3 regions of the Nocardia sp. NPDC047654 genome follow, and region 2 is predicted to be linked to each of the others. Evidence: riboswitches for the same ligand, from Rfam matches in the RefSeq annotation. Region 2 holds a riboswitch; each other region holds the start of a gene.
What was found. A riboswitch is a leader RNA that binds a small molecule or an ion and turns the genes downstream of it on or off. The one in region 2 is predicted to bind S-adenosylmethionine.

Region 1 (3,405 bases), on a different contig from region 2:
CAGCACGGCGCCGGCCAGCATCAGCGGACGCGGGCCGAGCTTCGGCAGCAGAGCGCTGGTCACACCCGCCGAGATCGCGATGCCCGCCGGGAAGGGCAGGAACGCGAAGCCCGCCTTCAGCGCGGAGTAGCCGAGCGTGATCTGGAAGTAGAAACTCAGGAACAGGAACATCGCGAACATCGCGATCGGGATGAGCAGCGCGGCGAGGAAGGCGCCGCCGCGGTTGATCTCACCCGGGATGTGCAGTGGCAGCAGCGGGTTCGAGGAGCGGCGTTCGATCGCCACGAAGGCGACGAGCAGAGCGAGTCCGGCGACGAGCAGCCCCAAGGTGCTGCCGGCCAGCCAGCCGTCGTCGGCGGCGCGGCTGAAGCCGTAGACGATGGCGATCAGGCCGAGCGTCACCGTGACGGCACCGGGCACGTCATATCCCCCGCGGCGCGGCGCCGGCACGTCCTTCGCCACCCATGCCAGCGCCCCGACCAGCGCGAGCAGCGCGATCGGCGTGTTGACCAGCAGGCACCAGCGCCACGACGCGTACTCGGTGAGCGCGCCGCCCGCGATCAGGCCGAGCGCCGCGCCGCCCGCGGAAATGCCCGCGAACACACCGAACGCGGTGGCCCGCTCTCCGGGCTCGGTGAAGGTCACCGACAGCAGCGAGAGCGCGGCCGGGGCCAGCAGCGCGGCGAACGCACCCTGCAACGCGCGCCCGGCGAACAGTTCCGCCCCGGTTTGAGCGAGCCCGGCCAGCGCCGAAGCACCCGCGAAGCCGATCAGGCCGACGATGAAGATCCGGCGGCGGCCGAGGTAGTCGGCCAGCCTGCCGCCCAGCAGCAGCAAGCCGCCGAAGATCAGCGTGTAGGCGGTGAGCATCCATTGCCGGTTGCCGTCGCTGATGTCGAGATCACGCTGCGCGAACGGCAGCGAGATAGTCACGATTGTGGCGTCCAGCACCACCATGAGCTGGGCTAATGCGATCACTGTCAGCGCGAGCCAGCGCGCTGAAGCGGCCGTTTTCCGCGGCGCGTGCGCCGCTGTCCCGGGTTCCGTCACGGTCGTCTCCTCGTCCTTCGATGTCGGAAGCCATCCTGTCATCGAGCGACATTTGTCGTCAAGAGAAAAGTGTCGTACTACGACATTTGACCGTTAAGGACAGGAAAACAACAGGTTGCGTTACCATGGGGTCATGCTCGAGTCATCGACGCCGATGGGCGCGAGCGCTGCGGCCGACCGCGCCGCGAGCGCCCCCGCGACCCCAGGGCTGCGCGAACGCAAGAAGCAGCAGACGAGGTTGCGCATCATCGCGGCCGCCCTGGATCTGTGCGACACGCAGGGCTTCGACGCGACCACGATCGAGCAGATCGCCAACGTGGCGGACGTCTCGCCGCGCACGATCAACCGCTATTTCGAGAGCAAAGAGGACATCGTCCTCGGACCGGTCCAGGATTTCGGGCGCACGATCGCCGAGACGCTGCGCGAGCAGCCACGCACGGGTAACGAACTACAGGCGCTGCTCGCGGCCTTCCTGCACGTGGTCGATCAAGCCGCCGAGGGTGGCGAGGCCGACCCGTTGTCGTTCCGGCAGTTCCAGAAGATGCAACGGATCCTGCGCAGCAGCCCTTCGGTCAGCGCGCGCAGCATGGAACTCGCCGACGACAAGAACACGGCGATCGCGGCGGTGGTCGCCGAGCGCCTCGGCACCGAACCGGACGCGCGCGCGGTGCGGCTCCTCGTCGGCACCTGGCAACTGATCGGCCACATCGGCATGGAGTGCTCCGACGATGCGTTCCTGGACGAGGACCTGGCGACCGCGACCAGGGCGGGGCGCACCGCGTTCACCGAGGCGTACGACGAATTCGTACGCACCTGCTGCGGGGCGGCGACCGTCGCGGACCAGTGAGTTCGGCGGAGGATTTCGGACGCCGACCGCCCGCCGGTTATGATGCCGGGCAGGTTATGAGTACCAGCGCCAAGCCCCGGCTCGCTGGTCGGCAACCCTCCAACCGCGGTGGGGTGCTCCGGGTGATGACCTGGCTCCCGAGAGTCGGGAGCAAGCGCGTAACAGGAGGTCGCCGGCATGTGTTGTTGTTCGTTACCCACACACCGCTAACCCTTGCTGTACCGGCGAACACCTTTTGGGAGCAAACCATGAGTGAATTCACCGCGCCCGGGACCGAGCAGGACCCGGCAGCGCCGTACAGCCGCGTGGCCGCCACCGTGGACATTCCGGGCGATCTACGCGCCTGCTTCGCGACGGCGGCGACGTGACCGTGAGCACCGAACCGAGCACGCGGACCTCCGGCAACGTCCTGCCGCCCCCGGATGGACAGCTCGGCGCCATCGCCATCGGGGACGTGCGACTGGAGAACGGCGCGGTCATCCCGGACGTCCACCTCGCGGTGCAGCGCTGGGGCGAGCTCTCCCCCGGCCTGGACAATATCGTGCTGGTCGAACACGCGCTCACCGGCGACTCGCACGTCGTCGGCAAGTCCGACGACGTGCACGAGATGCCCGGCTGGTGGGACGGCATGGTCGGCCCGGGTGCTCCGCTGGACACCGACGAATGGTGTGTGATCGCGACGAACGTGCTCGGCGGCTGCAAGGGCAGCACCGGGCCGTCGAGTCCCGCGCCGGACGGGAAACCTTGGGGCGCGCGATTTCCCGAGATCTCCATCCGCGATCAGGTGACCGCCGAGGCCGCTCTGTTCGACCTGCTCGGTGTCGAGCGGCTCGCCGCCGTTGTCGGCGGTTCGATGGGCGGCATGCGGGTGCTGGAGTGGATGGTCGGCGCACCGGAGCGGGTCGCGGCGGCGCTGGTGCTCGCGGTCGGCGCCCGCGCCACCGCCGACCAGATCGGTACCCAGACCACCCAGATCGCGGCGATCAAGGCCGATCCGGACTGGCAGGGCGGCGACTATCACGGCACCGGCCGCGCCCCGCTGACGGGCATGGCCCTGGCCCGGCGGATCGCCCACCTGACCTACCGCACCGAATTCGAACTCGACCACCGGTTCGAGAACAAGCCCCAGGGCGACGAAGACCCGTGGCACGGCGGCCGCTACGCGGTGCAGAGCTACCTGGACCACCAGGCCGAAAAGCTGTGCAAGCGCTTCGATCCCGCCACCTATGTGCTGCTGACCGAGGCGATGAACCGGCACGACGTGGGCCGGGGCCGGGGCGGCGTCGAGGCGGCGCTCGCGGCGACGCCGGTGCCGTGCGTGGTCGGCGGCGTCGACTCCGACCGGCTGTACCCGCTGCGGACCCAGCAGGAACTCGCCGATCTGCTGCCCGGTTGCGACGGATTGGAAGTCGTGCACTCCCGCGACGGGCACGACGGATTCCTCACCGAGGCGGCGGCGGTCTCGAAGCTGCTGACCGAGACCATGCGACTGGCCCGGGCGGGTGTGC
Region 2 (3,405 bases):
GTGCGAGCGTGACGTTCTCGAGCACGGTCAGGTGGGGGAACAGATTGAACTGCTGGAAGACGAAGCCGATTCGCGAGCGCTGCTTGCGCACTTCGCGGTCGGGCAGCGCGTGCAGGCGGTCGCGGCGCAGCCGATAGCCGATCAGCTCGCCGTCGATGCGCACGGTGCCCGCGTCCAGCGACTCCAGGTGGTTCACCACGCGCAGCAGGGTCGACTTGCCCGAACCGGACGGACCGATCACGGTGACCACTTCGCCGGAGCGCACGGTGAGATCGATGCCGCGCAGCACCGGATGCGCGCCGAAGGATTTCCGGACGCCGCGGACCTCCACGGCGGGGGCCGCGCTCATCTGGTCGCTCCGCGCGGTGCGGCGGGACCGGCCTCGGCGACCTCGCGCAGCTTCTGCCACGCGCGTCGCAGCGGTGTCGGCGGCGGCGTGCGGTGCGCGCCCTTGGCGTAGTGGCGTTCGATGTAGTACTGCGCCACCGACAGCACGGTGGTGAGCACGATGTACCAGACCGTCGCGACCATCAGCAGCGGCACCACCCGCCCGTTGCGCCCGTAGATGACCTGGACCTGGTAGAACAGCTCGGCGATCGCCATCACCGACACGATCGAGGTGCCCTTGAACAGGCTGATCACCTCGTTGGTCGCGTTCGGCAGGATCGAGCGCATGGCCTGCGGCGCCACCACCGTGCGGAACTGCCGCAGCCGTGGGATCCCCAGCGCGGCGGCGGCTTCCAGCTGACCGGCGTCCACCGCGATGAACCCGGCCCGGATGATCTCGGCCGAATACGCCGCCTGATGCAGGGCCAAGCCGATCACGGCGGCGGTGAAACCGCTGATCACCCCGTTCACCTCGAAGGTGAACAGCGCGGGCCCGAACGGGATGCCGATCGACACGGTCCGGTACAGGTAGGCGATGTTGAACCAGAACAGCAGTTGCACGATCAGCGGGATCGAACGGAACGCCCAGATGTAGACCCACGAGATCACCCGCAGCACCGGATTGTTCGACAGCCGGGCGACCGCGAGCGCGGTGCCGAGCAGAAAGCCCAGCGCCGTACCCCATGCGGTCAGCTCCAAGGTGACCCGCAACGCCGACAGCACCGACTTCGCGGTGATGTACTGCGCGAACGTCGGCCAGTCCCACCCGGGGTTGGTGGCCAGCCCGTGCACGAACTGGGCGAGCAGGATCAGCGCGACGGCACTGACCACCCAGCGCCAGGGATGCCAGGTCTTGGCCACGGTCGGCGGCGTGCCGTACTCGGCGGCGTCCGGCGCGCGGAGGGGTGTGCCGGTCGGGTCCGGTTCGCGCGCCGGGGCGGGGGCGGGTGCGGTGGACGCACTCACGAGGGGTCCTCGATGATCACTTCGGTTCCTCCATCGGTCCCGGCGGAAGCACCCGCACCCGGTTACCGGGGGGTTGCTGCGACGTCGACGAGCCAGGTCTCTCGGTCGCTCTGGATGGTTGGCGCCGACCCCCTGTCAACCGATGTCAGGGCCGAGCCGAATCATGATGCCCAGCAAGGGAAGGCTGGGACAAGAGAAGTAATCAGCGTGAGCGTAGACCTTGTCCACGCCAGTTGATCGAGTCTTTGTAGTAACCAGACGTGCGCTGCTTCGCCGAGGGGCGGTGCGAACCGGTCGCGTCCTCGCGGAGGGGCATCCAGCGCCGGATGACGGCGGTCCGATGCAGCATACGGGTATCGCCAGGGCTGGGGAACGCGGGTCGGCCACGCGGAAGCATGTTTCGGGCAAACGAGACTCGCCGCGAAATTGCTGTACGCAATCCGTGCTGTTGGAGCCGTTTGCCGGAGTACTGTGCCCCTCGATCGTTCCGCCGATGAGGAGGTTTCGTGATCACTTTGCGTCGTCTGACCCAATTGTCCGCTGTCGCGACCTGTTCGGTCGCCCTCGCGTTTGCCGGGCCGGGTGCCGCGTTCGCGGCTCCGGATGCCACGATTCCCGCGTTCTCCGATCTCTCCGCGCCGATCGCCGCCCCCGGTGACTTGTTCGGCGCCTATCAAACCGCGCTCGACGCGCTGCGCGCGCTCGGTATCCAGCCGTTCGCGTACCCGAGCGCGTCGGCGTTCTGCCTCGACAACACCACGGCCGGGCTGGCGCCCGCGGTGGCCGGAGCCATACCCGGGCCGTGGCCGAAGAACACCGTGCAGCTTCCCGGACTGGACCTCAGCGCCGTCAAGGCCGGGCAAGCCATGTTCACCTTCGTGCCCTACGGCCTCGGGCCGGACGGCGCGAATACCGCGGGAATGCAGGTGGCCTGGCTCAATCTGAGCAACGGACGCAGCGGAACGGCCGCCATGGGGCCGCTGGCCGACATCGCCCGCGCGATGATCCCCGCTGCCGTTCCCGCGGACCAGCGGCCGGTGGCCGAGCAGGCGATCCGGGACTTCCTCTTCGCGGCCCTCCCCATGGGCGGGGTGCGGGCGGTCCCGGTGGACACCGGCAAGGGCACCGTTCTCGCCGCGGTGTTCGGCACGGTGCAGAACGGCGCCAAGTCCTGCTTCTTCCTGCCGACGGTCGGAATCACCGCGGTCCCGTGAGATTCAACTGTCGCGGCGCGGCGCCGCTCCTGGGAGCGAACGCCCCTTCCAGTGCGCCGTGCCGCGACGGCGGGCCAGGTGCGAACGCACCCACAGCAGCAGATACGCCGCCACCGACACCGGATGCGCGAGGGCGGCGGGCACGTCCGCGCGTCCCAGCGGGCCGCCGGTCTCGGTCGAGCGGGCCAGCAGGCGCCCGGCGACGGCGGCGAGCCAGCCGATCGCGCCCGTCCGGCGGACCGCGCCCCTGCCGAGCACGGCGGCCGCGGGCGGTACCCAATAGGCAAGGGCCGCAACGAGTCCCACCGCCGCTCCGCCTGCGATCGTGCCGTCGTAGGCCGACCAGAGCCAGCGGGTGTAGCCCGCGTCCAGGTCGGCGGCGCCGCGATACATCCTGGTGCGGGCCAACTCTCCGGCGGCCACCAGAGCGGTGGCGTGACCGGCTCGCCGCAGCGTACGGGCGATGTCGAGGTCCTCGGTGACGCTCCCGGCCACGGCCGTGTGGCCGCCGACCGCGCGGTAGGCGGCGTTGTCGAACACGAGGAACTGGCCGCAGGCCACCGCCGTGGCGGGTCGCAGGCTCCGGTCGGCCACGGCGATCGGCAGCGTCGAGGCCCACGACCAGCACAGCAGAGGCTGCACCACGGCTTCCGCCACGGAATCGGCCACTTGCAGGGGCCAGGGCGAGACCAGCGCGGCTGCGCGCGTACGCAGCGCGCCGACCGCCGCGGCGAGCGCCGTGGGGGCCAGCCGCACGTCGGCGTCCAGGAAGATCAGCACCGGCGTGGACACCTCCTCCGCCAGCCGGACACAGGCGGCGGCCTTTCCGGTCCAGCCG
Region 3 (3,405 bases), on a different contig from region 2:
GGCGTCGCGGATGGCCCACTGCTCGAGCGTGTTGGCGACCATGTCGACCTGCTTGGAATGCCTGCGCGCGGCTTCGGAGCCTTCGTCGTAGTCGATGTCCTCGGGGTCGACGATCACCTCGATGGTGGGGGAGTGGTCGAGCTCGCGCAGTTCCAGCGGGGTGAACTTGGCCTGGGCGGGCCCGCGGCGGCCGAAGACGTGCACCTCGACGGCCTTGTTGGCCTTGAGGCCCTTGTAGACGTTCGGCGGGATCTCGGTGGGCAGCAGCTCGTCGCCGGTCTTGGCCAGCACGCGGGCCACGTCGAGAGCGACGTTGCCGACGCCGAGGACGGCGACCTTCTCCGCGTCCAGCGGCCAGGTGCGGGGGACGTCGGGGTGGCCGTCGTACCAGGAGACGAAGTCGGCGGCGCCGAAGGATCCGTCGAGATCGATGCCGGGGATGGGCAGGGCGCGGTCGGCGTTGGCGCCGGTGGAGAAGATCACCGCGTCGTAGAAGGCCCGCAGGTCGTCCAGCGTGATGTCGGTGCCGTAGTCGATATTGCCCAGCAGGCGCACCTGCGGCTTGTCCAGCACCTTGTGCAGGGCGGTGATGATGCCCTTGATGCGCGGGTGGTCCGGCGCGACGCCGTAGCGGATCAACCCGAACGGCGCGGGCATGCGCTCGTACAGGTCGATGCTCACCTCGGCATCGGACTTCATCAATGCGTCGGCGGCGTAGATCCCGGCCGGTCCGGCGCCCACGATCGCGATGCGGAGCGGGCGGGTCCTCGCGGTGTGCGCGTCAGGCCCGGCGGAGGAAGCCTGCGTCACCACGGAGGGCTCGCGAACACCGCCATCCTCTACTGCACTCTGTTCGGTCATCTCTTTACGCGCACCTTACGGTCGAAACAATTAATGACGTCTGGCTTAGCTTAGGCTAAGTTGACGCACCGGCTCGGTCGCGCCCTCGGGGCGCACGCCTGCGTTGCCGGCTCGTGGCTGCACGGTGCTCCGTTCGCCGCGGCGTGGAGCTGCCGATTCGCTATGACAGCAGGCCGCCGTCCCGCGATTCTATCGGGATGGCCGATGCCACCCCGCGTCGGTGCGTGAACTCGGCGGCTGCCGTCGAAAGCCACAATCGTCGCTTACCCGCTCGCGCGCGGCCTATCGCGGACGCCCGGACCCGGCCGGCGCCACCCCGGTCCGCAGCCGGGGGTCGAGCGCTCGATACCCGCGCCGACCAGGGATCATCGAGCCATGACCGAACAGCAGCCGACCCCGGGCGAGGACGAGATCATCCGGGTCGATCAGACCGACAAGCGCTCGGCGGCCCCGTTCATCGCGGCCGCGGTGGTCGCGGCGATCGTGCTGATCGCGATCGTGCTCGGCGGCGTGCTGTCGCCCGCTGAGAAAAATGTCACAGAAGCCGACCGCATCGCGGCGGCCGTCCGCAACTTCGTCGACGGCTCCAACCGCAGCGACGCCGTGCCGCCGCCCGGCACCGCGTGCCAGGGTTTCGACGCGACCCGCTCGCCGCTGGCGGGGCAGGACGGCGCCGGAAAGCTGGTCGAGATCACGAAAATCGACAGTCCGATCATGGACGGCGACCGAGGGAAGGCGACCGTGACCACGAAGGTGGACGGGCAGGAGCGGACCTCGACCTGGAATCTCACCCGATCCGGCGGTAAGTGGCTGGTCTGCACCTGAGCGTTCGCGCAGTGTGCGCCACCGTTTGACAGGGTGACCCGGGTCGGTGCAATCTCAGTCGAAGGTCATGAGAACCAGTGTCAAGCCCCGGCATTACTGGTCGGCAACCCTCCTCCGCGGTGGGGTGCTCCGGGTGACGACCTGGCGGCGCCCTGGTCCCGGGCGCGGCAAGTGCGGATTCGCAGGAGGTGCACATGAGTTATGCCGGTGACATCACCCCACAGCAGGCTTGGGAGCTGTTGCGGGACGATCCCGAGGCCGTCCTCGTGGACGTGCGGACGGAAGCGGAGTGGAAGTTCGTCGGCGTCCCCGACACCAGTTCGATCGAACGGCCGACCGTGCTGATCGAGTGGGTCGATTCCACGGGCGCGCGCAACGAGACGTTCGTCGAGCAGTTGAAGCAAGCGCTCGACGGCCACGATCCCGAGGCTCCCGTCGTCTTCCTCTGTCGCTCCGGTCAGCGTTCGATCGGTGCGGCGATCGCCGCCACCTCAGCGGGTTACCGCACCTCCTACAACGTGCTCGAGGGCTTCGAAGGCCCGCTCGACGAATTCGGGCATCGCGGCGGCGCGGGCTGGCGTGCCCTCGGATTGCCCTGGCGGCAGTCGTGATCACCGGCGGCGCGTTCGACAAGCCGCTGCCCGACGGCGTCGGTCCCGCGACGCTGGGCGTGCGCGGCGGGCTGCGGCGCTCCGGTTTCGAGGAAACCGCCGAAGCGCTCTATCTGACCTCCGGCTTCGTCTACGAGAGCGCCGAGGCCGCCGAGGCCGCGTTCACCGGCGAGGTCGAGCACTTCGTCTACTCCCGCTACGGCAACCCCACGGTGGCCATGTTCGAGGAGCGGATGCGCCTGATCGACGGCGCCGAGGCGTGCTTCGCCACCGCCAGCGGCATGTCCGCGGTGTTCACCGCGCTGGGCGCGCTGCTGAAGGCGGGTGACCGGCTCGTCGCCGCGCGCAGCCTGTTCGGCTCGTGCTTCGTGGTGTGCAACGAGATCCTGCCGCGCTGGGGCGTGGAGACCGTCTTCGTCGACGGCGAGGATCTCGATCAGTGGGAGCAGGCGCTGTCGGTGCCGACCCAGGCGGTGTTCTTCGAGACGCCCGCCAATCCGATGCAGACCTTGGTCGACGTGCGCCGGGTGACCGAGCTGGCGCACGCGGCGGGTGCGAAAGTGGTGCTGGACAACGTGTTCGCCACTCCGCTGCTGCAACGTGGCTTCGAACTCGGCGCCGACGTGGTGGTCTACTCGGGCACCAAGCACATCGATGGGCAGGGCCGCGTGCTCGGCGGCGCGATCCTCGGCGCCCAGGACTACATCGACGGCCCGGTGAAAACGCTGATGCGCCATACCGGTCCGGCGCTGAGCCCGTTCAACGCGTGGACCCTGCTCAAGGGCCTGGAGACGATGCCGCTGCGGGTACGCCACTCGGCGGAGTCCGCCTTGCGCATCGCCCGTTTCTTGGAGGACAACCCGGCCGTCAGCTGGGTGCGGTACCCGTTCCTGGAATCTCATCCGCAGCACGCGCTGGCCACCAGTCAGATGAGCGCGGGCGGCACCGTGATCACCTTCGAGCTGAGCGCACCCGAGAACGAGGCGAAGAAGCGCGCTTTCGAAGTCCTCAACCGGTTGCGCATCGTCGACATCTCCAACAACCTCGGTGACGCGAAGACCCTGATCACGCACCCGGCCACCACGACCCACCGCGCCATGGGGCCCGA

Region 1: it holds a riboswitch for S-adenosylmethionine, as region 2 does, so the genes downstream of both, ACGF7Y_RS18155 (homoserine O-acetyltransferase) here and ACGF7Y_RS34100 (amino acid ABC transporter permease) in region 2, are expected to answer to the same signal.
Region 3: it holds a riboswitch for S-adenosylmethionine, as region 2 does, so the genes downstream of both, ACGF7Y_RS11930 (rhodanese-like domain-containing protein) here and ACGF7Y_RS34100 (amino acid ABC transporter permease) in region 2, are expected to answer to the same signal.

The regions. Positions count from the first base shown of each region.
Region 1 is NZ_JBIDDF010000005.1:219,932-223,336, reverse strand. It holds gene ACGF7Y_RS18165 (MFS transporter) at 1-1,050, opposite strand, end outside; gene ACGF7Y_RS18160 (TetR family transcriptional regulator) at 1,184-1,897, shown strand; SAM riboswitch class IV at 1,950-2,060, shown strand; gene ACGF7Y_RS18155 (homoserine O-acetyltransferase) at 2,262-3,405, shown strand, end outside.
Region 2 is NZ_JBIDDF010000024.1:24,864-28,268, forward strand. It holds gene ACGF7Y_RS34095 (amino acid ABC transporter ATP-binding protein) at 1-349, opposite strand, end outside; gene ACGF7Y_RS34100 (amino acid ABC transporter permease) at 346-1,353, opposite strand; SAM riboswitch class I at 1,381-1,474, opposite strand; gene ACGF7Y_RS34105 (hypothetical protein) at 1,860-2,567, shown strand; gene ACGF7Y_RS34110 (glycosyltransferase) at 2,571-3,405, opposite strand, start outside.
Region 3 is NZ_JBIDDF010000002.1:770,396-773,800, forward strand. It holds gene ACGF7Y_RS11920 (FAD-dependent oxidoreductase) at 1-861, opposite strand, end outside; gene ACGF7Y_RS11925 (hypothetical protein) at 1,237-1,686, shown strand; SAM riboswitch class IV at 1,750-1,866, shown strand; gene ACGF7Y_RS11930 (rhodanese-like domain-containing protein) at 1,881-2,297, shown strand; gene ACGF7Y_RS11935 (O-succinylhomoserine sulfhydrylase) at 2,294-3,405, shown strand, end outside.